Regions from separate parts of the Streptomyces sp. NPDC001903 genome, predicted to be linked through region 2. Evidence: predicted binding sites of a transcription regulator. Region 2 holds the regulator's gene; the other holds the start of a gene.
The links. The regulator HspR, encoded in region 2, represses chaperone genes until heat shock. The targets are predictions, from matches to a motif close to TTGAGNNNNNNNNNCTCAA.
Positions count from the first base shown of each region.

Region 1: a site for HspR is predicted at 1,926-1,944, ahead of lon (endopeptidase La). Genes of this name have one in related genera too.

Region 1 covers NZ_JBIASZ010000001.1:390,744-399,129, forward strand. The annotation lists gene ACFYZS_RS01800 (sulfurtransferase) at 69-947, shown strand; gene ACFYZS_RS01805 (DUF4097 family beta strand repeat-containing protein) at 1,058-1,810, shown strand; gene lon (endopeptidase La) at 1,967-4,363, shown strand; gene ACFYZS_RS01815 (MarR family transcriptional regulator) at 4,524-4,976, shown strand; gene ACFYZS_RS01820 (protein phosphatase 2C domain-containing protein) at 5,025-5,798, opposite strand; gene ACFYZS_RS01825 (nitrate- and nitrite sensing domain-containing protein) at 6,270-8,386, shown strand, end outside.
Region 2 covers NZ_JBIASZ010000004.1:394,130-402,515, forward strand. The annotation lists gene grpE (nucleotide exchange factor GrpE) at 1-116, shown strand, start outside; gene dnaJ (molecular chaperone DnaJ) at 156-1,340, shown strand; gene ACFYZS_RS11480 (heat shock protein transcriptional repressor HspR) at 1,342-1,794, shown strand; gene ACFYZS_RS11485 (helix-turn-helix transcriptional regulator) at 1,893-2,906, opposite strand; gene ACFYZS_RS11490 (hypothetical protein) at 3,233-3,547, shown strand; gene ACFYZS_RS11495 (pyridoxamine 5'-phosphate oxidase family protein) at 3,710-4,123, opposite strand; gene clpB (ATP-dependent chaperone ClpB) at 4,259-6,859, shown strand; gene ACFYZS_RS11505 (hypothetical protein) at 6,905-7,408, opposite strand; gene ACFYZS_RS11510 (YbjN domain-containing protein) at 7,535-8,080, shown strand; gene ACFYZS_RS11515 (hypothetical protein) at 8,091-8,386, opposite strand, start outside.

The sequences.
Region 1 (8,386 bases), on a different contig from region 2:
CCCCGTAGGAGGATGTGCGACGGGCCCCTTCGCCTGCGCGGCCCGTGACGACCCACTCGGAGGTGCCCATGACCACGTCCCGCCCTGCCGCCGCCACCGCGGACGCCACCGCGGACGCCCCCGCCCCGCCGCCCGGGCCGCTGGTCGGGGCCCACTGGCTGGCCGGCCGGCTCGGCGAGCCGGGGCTCGTCGTGTTCGACGCCTCCGTCGGCGCCCACCGCGGCGCCGGCCGGCGGATCCCGGGGGCCCGGCCCTTCGACCTCGACGGCGCCCTGTCCGACCACGACGCCCCCGCCCCGCACACCATGCCCGCGGCCGCCGCCTTCGAGGAGGCGCTGCGCGGGCTCGGAGTCGACGACACCAGCACGGTCGTCGTCTACGACGGCGCCGGCGTCTACTCCAGCGCGCGGGCCTGGTGGATGCTGCGCGCCATGGGCTTCGACCGGGCGGCCGTCCTGGACGGCGGCCTGCCCGCCTGGACCGCGGCCGGGCTGCCCGTCGAGGCGAGCGGACCGGCGTACGAGGGCCCGCGCGGCTCCTTCACGGCCCGGCCGCGACCGGGGCTGCTGGTGGACTACGCCGCCGTCGGGGCGGCCCTCGCCGATCCGGGAGCGCTCGTACTGGACGCCCGTACGCGCGAGCGCTTCACCGGCGCGGCCCCGGAACCGCGGCCGGGGCTGCGCGGGGGCCACATGCCGGGTGCGGTGAACCTGCCGTTCGGGGACCTCCAGCGCGGCGGACTGATGCGGCCCGCCGGGGAACTGCGCGAGGCCTTCGGGGCGTTGGCCGGCGACCGGGAGCGGCTGTACTTCAGCTGCGGTTCGGGAGTGACGGCCTGCGTCCTGGCCCTGGGCGCGGCCCTCGCCGGCCACCGCGACCTGGCGGTCTACGACGGCTCCTGGACGGACTGGGCCGGCCGCCCGGACCTCCCGGCGGCGAAGGGCTGAGGGACCGGACTGAGGGACCGGAGCTGAGGGACCGGACCGGGGGCTAACCCCACCCCGGGCCGGGTACGTGCCCCATCGGAAGGCGGCCGGCGGCGTACCAGGGTGTACACATGCCTTCCCACATCACGTCATTGCGCTTCAGCCGGACGGTGGTCGTCCTCATGGCCGCCGGACTGCTGCTCTACGGCTGCTCCTTCGAGGACGCCGAGCAGAAGACCGCGGCGGCCGACGCGACGATCGGGGATGCCGTCACGGCGGTCGAGGTGAAGGACGCCCGGAGCGGCTCCATCGAGGTCACCCCCGGCACGGGCCCGGGGGTCACGGTCCACCGCACCCTCCACTACCGCGGCGACACGGCACCGAAGCCGGGCCAGCGGGTGTCGGGAGGCGTCCTCACCCTGACGGACGGCTGCTCGGACCACTGCTTCGTCGACTACCGCCTGGAGGTCCCGGCCTCGGCCGCGGTCACGCTGGCGAGCAGCAGCGGCCGCATCTCGGTGACCGGTGTGGCGGGGGCGGACCTCTCGTCCTCCTCGGGCGACGTCAGGGCCGACGGCGTCACCGGCCCCCTGAAGGTCCGTACGTCCTCGGGGTCGATCACCGCCACCGCCCTGACCGCGCCGACGGCCGACCTCCGCGCCTCCTCGGGCGACGCCCGCCTGACGTTCGCGAGCCCGCCCGCGTCGGTCACCGCCCGGTCCGGCTCGGGCGACGTGTTCCTCGGGGTCCCGCCGGCCCCGTACGAGATCACGACGACCACCGGCTCGGGCACCCGGGACACCCTCCCCTCCACTCCCACGGCCCCCTCCCACCTCAAGATCCAGACCTCCTCGGGGGACATCCGGATCCAGCCGGCCCCCTGAGCCGTCGGCCCGGCGGAGGCCGAGGCGCCGCGCGTGCGGGGTGTGGCGGTGGGGTCGCAGGGGGTGTTCGCCGGGGGCGAACGGCGGTTGGGGAACATTGGGCGGCGCACATGCATTGAGTCGGCATAGCTCAACTTCACTGCCGGAGGGAAGATCATGGCTTCGACGTCCGTAACGCTCACTCTGCCCGTGCTGCCGCTCGACGACGAGGTCGTGCTGCCTGGGATGGTCGTTCCGCTGGACCTGTCCGACGCCGAGGTGCGGGGGGCCGTCGAGGCCGCCCAGGCGGCGGTCCGGAGCGGGAAGCCCCGGGTGCTGCTCGTGCCGCGGGTCGACGGGAAGTACGCCGGCACCGGTGTGCTCGGGACCGTCGAGCAGGTGGGGCGGCTCTCCGACGGGGATCCCGGGGCGCTCATCCGCGGTGTCGGCCGCGTCAGGATCGGGGCCGGGACCACCGGGCCCGGGGCCGCGCTCTGGGTCGAGGGCGAGAGCGTCGACGAGAGGCTGCCCGACCCGCTGCCCGGGTCGGTCACCGAGCTCGTCAAGGAGTACAAGGCACTCGCCACCAGCTGGCTCAAGAAGCGCGGGGCCTGGCAGGTCGTGGACCGCGTCCAGCAGATCGAAGGGGTGTCCGCGCTCGCCGACAACTCCGGGTACTCGCCCTTCCTGACCGTCGCCCAGAAGGTCGAGCTGCTCGAGACCGCCGACCCCGTCGCCCGCCTGAAGCTGGCCATCACCTGGCTCCGCGACCACCTCGCCGAGCAGGACGTCGCCGAGTCCATCGCCAAGGACGTCCAGGACGGCGTCGAGAAGCAGCAGCGCGAGTTCCTGCTGCGCCGCCAGCTGGAGGCCGTGCGCAAGGAACTGCGCGAGCTGAACGGCGAGAAGGACGGCGAGGAGTCCGACGACTACCGGGCCCGCGTCGAGGGCGCCGACCTGCCCGAGAAGGTACGGGAGGCCGCGCTCAAGGAGGTCGACAAGCTGGAGCGCTCCAGCGACCAGTCCCCCGAGGGCTCCTGGATCCGCACCTGGCTCGACACCATTCTGGAACTGCCCTGGAACGAGCGGACCGAGGACGAGTACGACATCCGCGGCGCCCGGGCGGTCCTGGACGCCGAGCACGCCGGGCTGAGCGACGTGAAGGACCGCATCACCGAGTACCTCGCCGTGCGCAAGCGGCGCAGCGAGCGCGGCATGGGCGTCATCGGCGGCCGCCGCGGCGGCGCCGTACTGGCACTGGTCGGGCCTCCCGGCGTCGGCAAGACCTCCCTGGGGGAGTCCGTGGCCCACGCCATGGGGCGCAAGTTCGTCCGCGTCGCCCTCGGCGGCGTCCGCGACGAGGCCGAGATCCGCGGCCACCGGCGCACGTACGTCGGCGCCCTGCCCGGCCGGATCGTACGGGCCATCAAGGAAGCCGGGTCGATGAACCCCGTCGTCCTGCTCGACGAGATCGACAAGGTCGGGTCGGACTTCCGCGGAGACCCGGCGGCCGCGCTGCTGGAGGTCCTCGACCCCGCCCAGAACCACACCTTCCGGGACCACTACCTGGAGGTGGAACTGGACCTCAGCGACGTGGTCTTCCTGGCCACCGCCAACGTCCTGGAGGCCATCCCCGAGGCGCTCGCCGACCGCATGGAGCTCGTCCGCCTCGACGGCTACACCGAGGACGAGAAGGTCGTCATCGCCCGCGACCACCTGCTGCCCCGCCAGCTGGAGCGCGCCGGGCTCGGCGCCGACGAGGTGGTGCTGGAAGAGGACGCCCTGCGCAAGCTGGCCGGTGAGTACACCCGCGAGGCGGGCGTGCGCACCCTGGAGCGGTCCATCGCGCGCCTGCTGCGCAAGGTGGCCTCCCAGCACGAGCTGGGGGAGCGGGAACTGCCGCTGCGCATCGGCGCCGAGGACCTGCGCGGGCTCATCGGGCGCCCGCACCACGTCCCGGAGTCCGCGCAGGACCCCGCCGAGCGGCGCACCGCCGTCCCCGGCGTGGCCACCGGGCTCGCCGTGACCGGCGCGGGCGGCGACGTCCTCTTCGTCGAGGCCTCGCTGGCCGACCCCGAGACGGGGGCCGCCGGACTCACCCTCACCGGGCAGCTCGGCGACGTCATGAAGGAGTCGGCGCAGATCGCGCTCAGCTTCCTGCGCTCGCACGGCGCGGAGCTGGAGCTTCCGGTCGCCGACCTGAAGGACCGGGGCGTGCACATCCACTTCCCGGCGGGCGCGGTGCCGAAGGACGGCCCGAGCGCGGGCATCACGATGACCACGGCGCTCGCCTCGCTGCTCTCCGGGCGGCAGGTGCGGACCGACGTGGCCATGACGGGCGAGGTCTCGCTGACCGGGCGCGTGCTGCCGATCGGCGGGGTCAAGCAGAAGCTGCTGGCCGCGCACCGGGCCGGCCTGACCACGGTGATCATCCCGAAGCGGAACGAAGCCGACCTGGACGACGTGCCGTCCGAGGTGCTGGAGGGCCTCGAGGTCCACCCGGTGACGGACGTGCGCCAGGTCCTGGAACTGGCCCTCGCGGCCGACGCCGTCCCGGTGACCGCGGCCGCCTGACCGGCCCCGCCACGCGACGAAGCCGGCCCCCGGGACCACATGCGGTCCCGGGGGCCGGCTTCGTCGCCGGTGGCTCCGGGTGGTGCGCCGGAGCGGTGTGGCGGGGTCCCGGGGCGGGGGCGGGGGTGCTGCGAAATACTGGTGCCTCAGGACACCACCGATGGGAGCGGACGTGCACGGAAGCGAAGACCAGGAGTTCCTCGCGCTGGAGCGGGAGCTGTCCGTCTTCCTCCGGCGCGCCAGGGCCTCCTCCGGGGAGATGGCCCGCGCGCTCCATCCCGAACTGGAGCCGGCCGCGTACGGGCTCCTCGTGCGGCTGGAGGCCGCGGGGCGGCAGCGGGCCACCGAGCTCGCCGCGTACTTCGGGGTCGGGAAGGCCACTATGAGCCGGCAGCTGCGGGCCCTGGAGGTGCTCGGGCTGGTGGCGCGCGAGCCGGACCCGGCCGACGGCCGCGCCTTCCTGGTCGGCCTCACGGACGAGGGCCGGGAGCGGTTCCTGCGCGTACGCGGGGCCCGGCGCGAGCAGTACATGCGCAAGCTCGCCGACTGGGACCGGGGAGAGGTCGCGGAACTTGCCCGGCTTCTCCACCAGTTGAACCAGGGCGCGGAATAGCGGCCCGAACGGCCGTGGCCATGGCCACGGCCCAGCCCGCGGCCGCGGCTACAGCTCCGCGTACGCCGCCGAGGCGTCGTCGTGGCGCTTGCCGCGCCGCAGGGGGCGGGCCGGGTCCGACTCCAGTGCGCGGACCCGGGCGATCAGGGACTGCGCGCCCTCCTTGCGGAGCACCGCCAGGCACTGCGCCCAGTCGCCCTCCCCGAAGGTGTCCGTCCACCGGCTCGCCCCGTCCGTGAGCGCGGCCAGCGCCCGGACCCGCCCGCGCGGGGTGCGCCCCGTCACCGCGCGCGCCGCGACCTCCGGGTCCGCGGCCGCCGTGAAGAAACCGCCCTCCGCGTTGCGCAGCGCGTCCGCCGAGGCCCGCGTGCGCAGCAGCTCGCGCGGGATCCGGTCCAGCCGGTCGTCGAGCACCGCCGTCACCTCACCGCCGGGCGCTTCGAGGAGCAGTACGGAATCCGAGAGCACGAGGTGCTCCACGTACGCCTCGTCCCACCGCACGACCACCACCGTCGCCTGCGGGGTCCGCACGTGAGAAAGGTCACAGGTTTCGCGGTGCGCGTCCGCGGCGCCGCGGATGGACTCCGCCAGGATCCGGTCGAGCGGCATGTCCGGTCGCGATCCGGACAGTTCGGTCAATCGGCCCCCGAGGCGGGCCGCGAACCAGGGCACGCCGTGCGAACAGCCCACCTCGCCGCCCGGCGGGGTGACCCCGTCCAGGGCGACCAGGACTCCACCTCCCGCGGCGGGCATCGCCGCCGATAGCCAGTCCTCGTTGGGGCGTTCCGGGTCGCCGGGGGCCGAGGCGAGGTCGATGCGCATACGGACATTCTGCCCGCCCCGCCTGCACCGGGCAGCGGGAGCCGGATGAAAAGTCCGTACCAATGGGGTGTCCACCGGACGCGGGGCGTCCGCCCGGCCGGGAGGGGGTTCGGCGCGCCGGCGGAGGCTGTGGGCGCGCATATTGCCAAAGCCCTCACCGATCTTTCAACCACCCGTCCATGACGGCCCCCTGAAGGCGCACCGCCGAGTTGGTCGCCAACTCATCCGTGATGTTCACTCGTTCGAGTGGCCGGGTGGGCGATGTCAGGCTCTCTCCCCAACACACTGCAAAGGTCTGAGGCGGTACGAGGGGGCAGGGGGCGTTTACTTGTTGACCGGCCGTTACCTCGGCCACACGAGTAGACGAGCACGAGCACACGTACAGGATTGCGAGCACCGGTGCAGAAGAAGCGGTCTCGGAAGAACGGCACCGCCACCGACGGACCAGCCCCCGCAGGACGCCCCGTCCGCGTGCGCAGCAGGCTCGTCATCGGCGTCGCCGTCGCCGGCCTCACCGTCCTCGCGGCCGGCGCCCCAGCCGTGGTCTCCGCGACGCGGGAGCTGAACGACTCCCAGCAGCTGGTCACGCTCGCCGAGCAGACCCAGCACACCCTCACTCTCGCGCACCTCCTCGGCGACGAGCGCGACGCCGTCGTCGAGTACGTGGCCAAGGGCCGCCCCGGAGCCCAGGCGAAGGGCCCCGTCCAGGAGCGCGCCGCGCTCACCGACCGCCAGCTCGCCGAGGTCCAGAACGAGGCCGACGAGGCGCTCGCCCGCGCCATCGGCCGCGTCCAGGCCGTCCGCACCGAGGCCGTCGACGGCAAGGGCAGCGCCCTCGCCGCCCACCAGGCCTACGCGGCCGTCATCGCGGAACTGCTCGCGCCGGGCGACCGGCTCGCCGAGCTGACCCCGCCGCGCGCCGTCTCCGCCCTCGCCACCACCCGCCCCCTGGCCCCCCTCGGGCAGGCCGTGGAACAGGCCTCGGCCACCCGCGGGCTGCTGCTCGCCGCCCTGGCCGTCCCCCGCGGCGAGCAGCCCTCCAACACGGCCGCCGCGGACGAGCTCAGCACCGCCGCCCAGCGGGCCCGGGTACGGGAACAGGCCGCGCTCGACGACTTCAACCGGGTCGCACGGCCCGACGTACGCCAGACCCTCGCCGCCACCGTCACCGGACCCGACGTCAAGACGGCCGACGACTACCTCAAGCGGCTCACCGAACGGCCCACGCTCTCCCCGGCCGACCGCCGGCTCGACGGGGCCTCCGTCGCCCCCTCGCTCACCGCCCGCATCGACCGGATGCGCTCCGTCGAGGCCACCCTCGCCGGACAGCGCGCCACCGCGCTCGCCACCCTGCGCGACGACGACGTGACCCGGCTGGAGATGCTGGTCGCCGTCCTCGGCCTGCTGTTCCTGGTCGCCGTCGGCTTCTCCACGGCCGTCGCGCGCTCGCTGACCCGGCCGCTGTCCGTACTGCGCCGCGGCGCCGCCCGGCTGGCGACCCCCGAGGGCTCGGTGGAGCCGGTCCGCTTCACCGGCCGCAACGACGAGTTCGCCGAGGTCGTACGCCACCTCAACGCGGTCCGCGACCAGACCGTCTCCCTGCACACCCGGATCGCGGGCCTGGACGCCGACGGGCGCCGCCTCATCGGCCGCAACGAGGCGCTCTCCGCCGCCCGCGACGCGCTGGAGCAGGAACTGACCACGAGCCGCGAGGCGCTGGAGGAGGAGCTGACACAGCTGCGGGCCCGGCTCGAAGAGCACCGCCGCATCATGTCGACGACCTCGGTCTCGCTCTCGCTGCGCACGCTGGGACTGGTGGAGCGACAGCTCGCGGTCATCGAGGAGCTGGAGTCCAAGGAGCAGGACCCGGACCGGCTGGCGACCCTGTTCAAGCTCGACCACCTGGCGACGGTCATGCGCCGCCACAACGAGAACCTGCTGGTCCTGGCCGGGCAGGAGCACGGCCACGGCGCCGGGGCCGCGCCGGTCCCGCTGGTCGACGTCATGCGGGCCGCGGTCAGCGAGATCGAACGCTACGAGCGCGTCGACCTGGCCTCGCTTCCGCCGTTCACTCAGGTCGCGGGACACGCGGCCGACGACATCTCGCACGTGCTCGCCGAACTGCTGGAGAACGCGACGACGTTCTCCCCGCCGGAGGCGAAGGTACGGGTCTCCGGCTGGCTGCTCGACTCGGGTGACGCGGTGCTGTCCGTCGTGGACGAGGGCATCGGGGTCACCGGCGACCGGCTGGAGGCGCTGAACGCCCGCCTGGCCACGCCGGAGGCCTACGACGAGGAGCCCGAGGCCGAACACGGCCTGGGCCTCGGCCTGTACGTGGCGGGCCGCCTCGCGGCCCGGCACGGGGTCACCGCCGAGCTGCGCCCCGGGCGCCACGCGGGCACGGAGGCCCTGGTGGTCGTCCCCGCCTCGCTGCTGCCGACCACGCCGCCGAGCTCGCCGGTGCACACCTTCGCCGCGCCGGCGCCGGGCGTGCCGCAGCTGCGGCTGCCGGGTGTGATCGCGGAGGCCAACGAGAACACGATCCCGGGGCGCCGCCTGCCGGAGCCCGCGGAGACGGAGCGGGAGCC
Region 2 (8,386 bases):
TCCGCCCCGCGCGGGTCGCGGTGGCCGAGCCCCAGCCGGGCGCGGCCCCCAAGTCCGAGTCGGCCGAGGCCGACGCGCCTTCGGACAAGGACACGGATGCCCCCGACAAGGGCTGACGTTGAACCAGTAGCGGTACGAGAGGAGGGACACCGGGGATGAGCACGAAGGACTTCGTCGAGAAGGACTACTACAAGGTCCTCGGTGTCCCGAAGGACGCCACCGAGGCCGAGATCAAGAAGGCGTACCGGAAGCTCGCCCGCGAGTTCCACCCGGACGCCAACAAGGGCGACGCCTCGGCCGAGGAGCGCTTCAAGGAGATCTCCGAGGCCAACGACATCCTCGGCGACGCCAAGAAGCGCAAGGAGTACGACGAGGCCCGCGCCCTGTTCGGGAACGGCGGCTTCCGCCCCGGTCCCGGCGGGGGCGGCGGCTCGTTCAACTTCGACCTGGGCGACCTGTTCGGCGGCACCCAGCCGGGCGGCGGCGCGGGCGGCGGCTTCGGCGGCGGCGGCCTGGGCGATGTCTTCGGCGGACTGTTCAACCGCGGCGGCGCGGGTCCCGGTACCCGCGTCCAGCCGCGGCGCGGCCAGGACATCGAATCGGAGGTCACCCTCTCCTTCACGGAGGCGGTGGACGGGGCCACGGTCCCCCTCCGGATGTCCTCGCAGGCACCCTGCAAGGCCTGTTCGGGCACCGGCGACAAGAACGGCACGCCGCGCGTGTGCCCGACCTGCGTCGGCACCGGCCAGGTCTCGCGGGGCAGCGGCGGCGGGTTCTCGCTGACCGACCCCTGCGCGGACTGCAAGGGCCGCGGCCTGATCGCCGAGACCCCCTGCGACGTCTGCAAGGGCAGCGGGCGGGCCAAGTCCTCCCGCACCATGCAGGTCCGCATCCCGGCGGGCGTTTCCGACAGCCAGCGGATCCGGCTGCGCGGCAAGGGCGCTCCGGGCGAACGCGGCGGTCCCGCCGGTGACTTGTACGTCGTCGTCCACGTCGACAGCCACCCGGTGTTCGGCCGCAAGGACGACAACCTGACGGTCACCGTCCCGGTGACGATCGCCGAGGCGGCCCTGGGCGCCGACATCAAGGTCCCGACCCTGAACGGCCCTTCGGTGACGCTGAAGCTGCCGCCGGGCACCCCCAGCGGCCGCACGATGCGCGCCCGCGGCAAGGGAGCGGTCCGCAAGGACGGCACCCGCGGGGACCTGCTGGTGACGGTGGAGGTCGCAGTTCCGGCCACGCTGTCGGACAAGGCCCGCGAGGCGCTGGAGATGTACCGCGACGCGACGGAGTCGGAGGACCCGCGCGCCGTGCTGTTCGAGTCCGCGAAGGGAGCATGACATGGACGGCCGCCGCAGGAGCCACTACCAGCTCACGGATGACACACCGGTATACGTGATCTCGGTGGCCGCCCAGCTCTCGGGCCTGCATCCGCAGACCCTGCGCCAGTACGACCGCCTCGGCCTGGTCTCCCCGGACCGGACGGCCGGCCGCGGCCGGCGCTACTCGGCCCGCGACATCGAGCTGCTCCGCACGGTGCAGGCGCTGTCCCAGGACGAGGGCATCAACCTGGCGGGGATCAAGCGGATCATCGAGCTGGAGAACCAGGTCGCGGCGCTCCAGCAGCGCGTGGCCGAGCTCGCGGCGGCGGTGGACGGCGCGGCGGCCGTGCTCCAGCAGCGCGAGGCGCAGGTGCACGCCTCGTACCGGCGGGATCTGGTCAAGTACCAGCCGCCGGTGGCGGGCAACGCCCTGGTCGTCTGGCGCCCCGCGCCGAAGCGCCAGGGCGACTGACCCGCCCTCGCGGCGACCGATCCGCCCTCGCGGCGACCGAACCGCCCTCGAAGGCACGTACAGGCCCCGTCCGGGTTTCCGGGCGGGGCCCTGTCCGTTCAGTCGCCCTCGTCCTCCAGGATCCCGGAGCGGGCGATGAGGAAGCCGAGCTGGGCCCGGCTGCCGCTGCCGAGGGTGCTGGCGAGCTTCGCGATGTGCGCGCGGCAGGTCCGTACGTTCATGCCCAGCCGGCGGGCGATGGCCTCGTCCACGTGCCCCTCGATGAGGAGCTGCGCGATGGTGCGCTGCACGCCCGAGATGCCCCCGCGGGTGTGCTGGTACGTGACCTCCTCCTGGAGCGGTACCGCGCGGTGCCAGAGCTGCTCGAACACCTTGATGAGGTAGTCCACCAGCCCCGGGTGGCGCAGCTCCAGGGCGACCTGGCGGTCGTCGCTGGCCGGGATGAAGGCGACGGTCCGGTCGAAGATGATGAGGCGCTCGAAGAGCTCCTCCAGCGTGCGCACCTCGACCTTGCCGGCCTTGAGGAGGTCGACGTACGCGAGCGTGCCGCGGCTGTGCCGGACGGTGTGCTGGTAGAGGGTCCGGATCCGGACACCGCGGTCGGTGAGCGGCTGGTCGCGCTCCAAGGCCTCGGTGAGCTCCAGACTGGGGCGGGCGCCGCCGGGCTGGATGGTGAGCATCTCGGTGTGGCACTCGGCCGTGGCGAGGTTGAGGGCGGCGTTGATGGGGTCGAAGCCCTCGAGCACGGTGATGGCGTGGGTGCTCGCCGGACTCTGCGCGCTGATGGCGAGAAACGGCTCGAAAGCCTCGGACAGTTCGAGTGAGTCGCGGCGCCTGTCGCGGATCTCGCGTTCGATCGGATGCAGCCGCTGTGCGAGTGCCACCGCCGGTGGAACCGGACGGAGGGAATTAACGTCATCAGGATCTGGCTGCAACAACGCCAGTTCGAGCAGGCAGGGTGCCGTTTTGACATCCCCACGTGCGATACGTCCCGTGCGCAGTGCGCTCGTGTAGAGCCGTGCCCCCTCGCTGCACAGCTCGGTGACCGAGTGGGGATGTGTCGCTTTTGTTCTGTTTGTGGTCAAATCTCCACCCCCCAGGGTCCTGAACATGCAAGAACATGATGCATCGTCCCTGTGGCAGCGACGTGCCTGAATGAGCCATCGTCTGACAGGCGGGGGAGAGGATTTCATCAAGTGAGGACGAAGCCGACCATGAACAAGAGAATGCTTCGCTCGGCGCTTGCCACCGTCATCTTCTCGGCTGTGGCCGGTCTGGGACTTGCCGGGGTCACCCTGGGGGGAGCTGAAGGGGGTGCCGCAGACCTCCAGGCGGCGCCGCTGGAGGACAGCGGATGGCGTGCGGCACCGTTGGACAGCGGATGGCGCTCGAACCCCGCAGACGCCGAAGCCGGCGCCGTTGGCGTGGAGAGCGCGGCATGACCCCCGACGACCGCGGTTTCCGTCGCGAAATGGCCTCTGCCTACCGCTCCGGCTGGCAGTTCATCGACCTCGCCACCGCCATCCCCCACCCCGGCGACTCGCTGATGGTCACCCTGTTCGGACAGCCCATCGTCATCACGCGCGAGGAGGACGAGGACGTCCGGGCGTACCGGTGTCTGCGCCGCCCCCGCGGCGCGCCGCAGCCCGTCCGCTGCGAGGTGCGTTACGGAATGGTCTTCGTCAACCTTGATCAGCGCGACCACCAGCTCTTCGAACCCGATATCACCACCGCCACCCCCCGCAGTGCCTGAAGCGATTCCCCCGTCGTCGCAGATCGCTCCAGGTGCTTCCCCCACACAACGGCGCCATCGTGGACCTGACCACGATGGCGCCGTTGTGATGTCCGCGTCCAGCCCTTGAACCGGACAAGGTGAAAACCGAACCGTTCCGCCGGCCCGGCCGCCTCCCGCGCCTCAGGCCCGGCCCATGGCCCGGTCGAGGGTGATCTCCAGGACGACCCGGTCGGGATTGGGCGACGGCGTCCGCCCGTAGCGCTCCGCGTAGCGCGCCACCGCCTCGGCGACCGAGGCCTCGTCCGTACGGACCACCGCGCGCCCCTCCAGGGTCGCCCAGCGGCGCCCCGCCATCTGGCACACCGCGACCCGCGCGGGGCCCGCCTGCGCGCCCTGCGCCGCCAGTACGTTGCGGATCTTCTTGCTGTTCTTGTTGCTGATCACCCGGGCCAGGCCGGCCTCCGGGTCGTACGTGACGCCCACCGGCACCACGTGCGGGGTCCCGTCGGGGCGCGGGGTGGTCAGCGTGCAGACGTGCCGCTCCCGCCAGAAGGCGAGGTACTCGGGCGTCGGGTTGAGTACGTCAAGAGCCATGGCCCGAGGGTACGTGAGGGCACGGATCTGCCCTTGAGTGGAATAGACTCAACTTTGCGCACGCTGCCATACTCAAAGAGCGAGACTCGAGCCTGTGTCTGACCTGTCTGACCTGTCTGAGAGGAGAAGTCGCACGTGGATGCCGAGCTGACCAACAAGAGCCGGGACGCCCTGAACGCCGCCACCAGCCGTGCCGTGAAGGACGGCCACGCGGACCTGACCCCGGCGCACCTGCTGCTGGCCCTGCTGGCCGGCGAGGACAACGAGAACATCACCGACCTCCTCGCGGCCACCGATGCCGACCAGGCGGCGGTCCGAAACGGCGCCGAGCGGCTGCTGGCCGCCCTGCCCAGCGTCACGGGCTCCACGGTCGCGCCCCCGCAGCCCACCCGCGAGCTGCTCGCCGTACTCGCCGAGGCCGACCAGCAGGCCGGGAAGCTCGGCGACGAGTACCTCTCCACCGAACACCTCCTCATCGCGATCGCCGCCAAGGGCGGCGCGGCCGGTGAGGTCCTTTCCACCCAGGGCGCGACGGCGAAGAAGCTGCTGGAGGCCTTCGAGAACGCAAGAGGAGGACGGCGGGTGACCACCCCCGACCCCGAGGGCCAGTACAAGGCCCTCGAGAAGTTCGGCACGGACTTCACGGCGGCAGCGCGTGAGGGCAAGCTCGACCCGGTCATCGGCCGGGACCAGGAGATCCGGCGCGTCGTGCAGGTCCTGTCGCGCCGGACGAAGAACAACCCGGTGCTCATCGGCGAGCCGGGTGTCGGCAAGACGGCCGTCGTGGAGGGCCTGGCGCAGCGCATCGTCAAGGGCGACGTCCCCGAGTCCCTGAAGAACAAGCGGCTGGTCTCCCTGGACCTCGGCGCGATGGTCGCCGGCGCCAAGTACCGCGGCGAGTTCGAGGAGCGCCTGAAGACGGTCCTGGCGGAGATCAAGTCCAGCGACGGCCAGATCATCACCTTCATCGACGAGCTGCACACGGTCGTCGGCGCCGGCGCCGGCGGGGATTCCGCGATGGACGCGGGCAACATGCTCAAGCCGATGCTGGCCCGCGGCGAGCTGCGGATGGTCGGCGCGACGACCCTGGACGAGTACCGCGAGCGGATCGAGAAGGACCCGGCGCTGGAGCGCCGCTTCCAGCAGGTGCTGGTGGCCGAGCCGTCCGTCGAGGACACCATCGCGATCCTGCGCGGGCTCAAGGGCCGCTACGAGGCCCACCACAAGGTCGTCATCAACGACAGCGCGCTGGTGGCCGCGGCCACCCTCTCCGACCGCTACATCACCTCCCGCTTCCTCCCCGACAAGGCCATCGACCTCGTCGACGAGGCCGCCTCCCGGCTGCGGATGGAGATCGACTCCTCCCCGCTGGAGATCGACGAGCTCCAGCGCTCGGTGGACCGGCTGCGCATGGAGGAGCTGGCGCTGAAGAACGAGTCCGATCCGGCCTCGCTGGAGCGCCTCGACAAGATCCGCAAGGACCTCGCCGACAAGGAGGAGGACCTGCGGGGCCTGACCGCCCGCTGGGAGAAGGAGAAGCAGTCCCTCAACCGGGTCGGTGAGCTGAAGGAGCGCCTGGACGACCTGCGCGGGCAGGCCGAGCGCGCGCAGCGCGACGGCGATTTCGACACCGCGTCCAAGCTGCTCTACGGGGAGATCCCGACGCTGGAGCGCGAGCTGGCGGAGGCCACCGAGGAGGAGGAAGAGGCCTCCAAGACCGGAGGCTCCAAGGGCACCATGGTCAAGGACGAGGTCGGCCCGGACGACATCGCGGACGTGGTGGGCGCCTGGACCGGCATCCCGGCGGGCCGCCTCCTCGAGGGCGAGACGCAGAAGCTGCTGCGCATGGAGGCGGAGCTGGGCCGGCGTCTGATCGGCCAGGGCGAGGCGGTGCGGGCCGTCTCGGACGCGGTACGGCGCACCAGGGCCGGCATCGCGGACCCGGACCGGCCGACGGGCTCGTTCCTGTTCCTGGGCCCGACGGGTGTGGGCAAGACGGAGCTGGCCAAGGCGCTCGCCGACTTCCTCTTCGACGACGAGCGGGCCATGGTCCGCATCGACATGTCGGAGTACGGCGAGAAGCACTCCGTGGCCCGCCTGGTCGGCGCCCCGCCCGGATACGTGGGCTACGAGGAGGGCGGCCAGCTGACCGAGGCCGTGCGCCGGCGCCCGTACTCCGTGGTGCTCCTGGACGAGGTGGAGAAGGCCCACCCGGAGGTCTTCGACATCCTGCTCCAGGTCCTGGACGACGGCCGCCTCACGGACGGCCAGGGCCGCACCGTGGACTTCCGCAACACCATCCTGATCCTCACCTCCAACCTCGGCAGCCAGTTCCTGATGGACCCGGCGACCCCGGCGGAGGACAAGAAGGCGAGGGTCCTGGAGGTGGTCCGGGCGAGCTTCAAGCCGGAGTTCCTCAACCGCCTGGACGACCTGGTGGTCTTCTCCGCGCTGACCAAGGACGAGCTGGCCCACATCGCCGAGCTGCAGATCGCCGGCCTGGCCAAGCGCCTGGCGGAGCGCCGCCTGACCCTGGACGTCACGCCCGAGGCCCTGGCCTGGCTGGCGGACAAGGGCAACGACCCCGCCTACGGCGCCCGCCCGCTGCGCCGCCTGATCCAGACGGCGATCGGCGACCGCCTGGCCAAGGAGATCCTCGCGGGCGAGGTCCGCGACGGCGACACCGTCCGCGTCGACGTGGCGGGCGAGGACCTGATCGTCGGCAAGGCCCTGTAGCCGGGAGCCCGGTCCGCGGCCGGCCGAGCCGCCGCGGACCGGGCCTCACCCTTCGCGGGCGGCGAACCGGATCAGGACGTCGTACCCCGGCCGCTGTTCGACGCTGATCTCCACGTGTGTCGCCCGCCCGGGCACGGCGTCGGGATGGTCGACGGTGATGCACCGGTCCCCGGCCATCGGGTCGTACCCCGGCCCGGGCTTCGGGCAGAGCGGCGGCCGCTGCGTGCGCCCGTGCTCCCGCGCCTGCGGGAAGGCGGCGGCCAGCCACGCGTCCAGCCCGGCGCGGTCCATCCGGAACGATCCGGTCAGGGTGGTGGCCGGCCGGTCGGCCCGCTCGCACCGGCCGCCCCGGGCCCCCTCGGGGAGGCTCCCGCGGGCGAACCGCAGGGCCTGCGCGCAGTCGGTCCCCGTCCGTCCTTCCCGGGGGTCGGGGTGGTCGGCCCAGGCGCCCAGGACCAGCCACAGGCACACCAGACCGGCGATGCCGACGACCAGTGGCGCGGCCAGCACCGCGACGGCGAGCCACGCTATGCCGCCACGTCCTGCCATACGTCCCCCCGGCTCCCTTATCGGCGGCTTACTCCTGTCCGCCCTGCGCGGATCGTACGTGCGGGGGTGGACAGGGGGTGGGAGCGATGGGGGAGGATGACATCATCCGCACGAAGGGAAAACACGGTGAGCATCGACCCGGCCTCGATTCCGAACTTCGGAGGGCAGCAGCCCGATCCGCAGGCCACAGGACCGGCGGGCCCCGTCGTCCCCGACCAGGATCTGGTCAAGCAGCTGCTGGAGCAGATGGAGCTCAAGTACGTCGTCGACGACGAGGGTGACCTCGCGGCGCCGTGGGAGGAGTTCCGGACGTACTTCATGTTCCGCGGCGAGGAGGAGCAGCAGGTCTTCTCGGTCCGGACCTTCTACGACCGTCCGCACGCGATCGAGGACAAGCCCCAGCTCCTCGAGTCGATCGACGACTGGAACCGCCGCACCCTGTGGCCGAAGGTCTACAGCCACACGCACGACGACGGCTCCGTCCGCCTGATCGGCGAGGCGCAGATGCTGATCGGCACCGGCGTCAGCCTGGAGCACTTCGTCTCGTCCACGGTCAGCTGGGTCCGCGCCTCCATCGAGTTCGACAAGTGGCTCGTGGAGCAGCTCGGCCTGGAGAAGGAGATCGACTCCACCGACGGCGAAAGCGACGACAAGGACGGCGACGACAACTAGTCGCCCCCGGTCACAGCGGTACGCGGGCGACCAGCAGCAGGTACAGCCCGTAGCCGTACGAGAGCCCGGCCAGCCCCGCGGTCACAGCGACCGCGGAGCGCGGCCGGGCTCGCGCCATTGCGGCCGCGACCGGCAGGAGCAGCGGGAACGCGGGCAGCAGGAAGCGCGGCTTGGATTCGAAGTAGCCGGCCCCGCCGTAGGCGATCACCAGCAGGACGGCGGTGTAGACGAGCAGCGCCGGCGGCATCCGGTCCAGCAGCAGGAGCACGGCCAGCAGCCCGGCGGCGGCCAGGACCGCCACGGTCA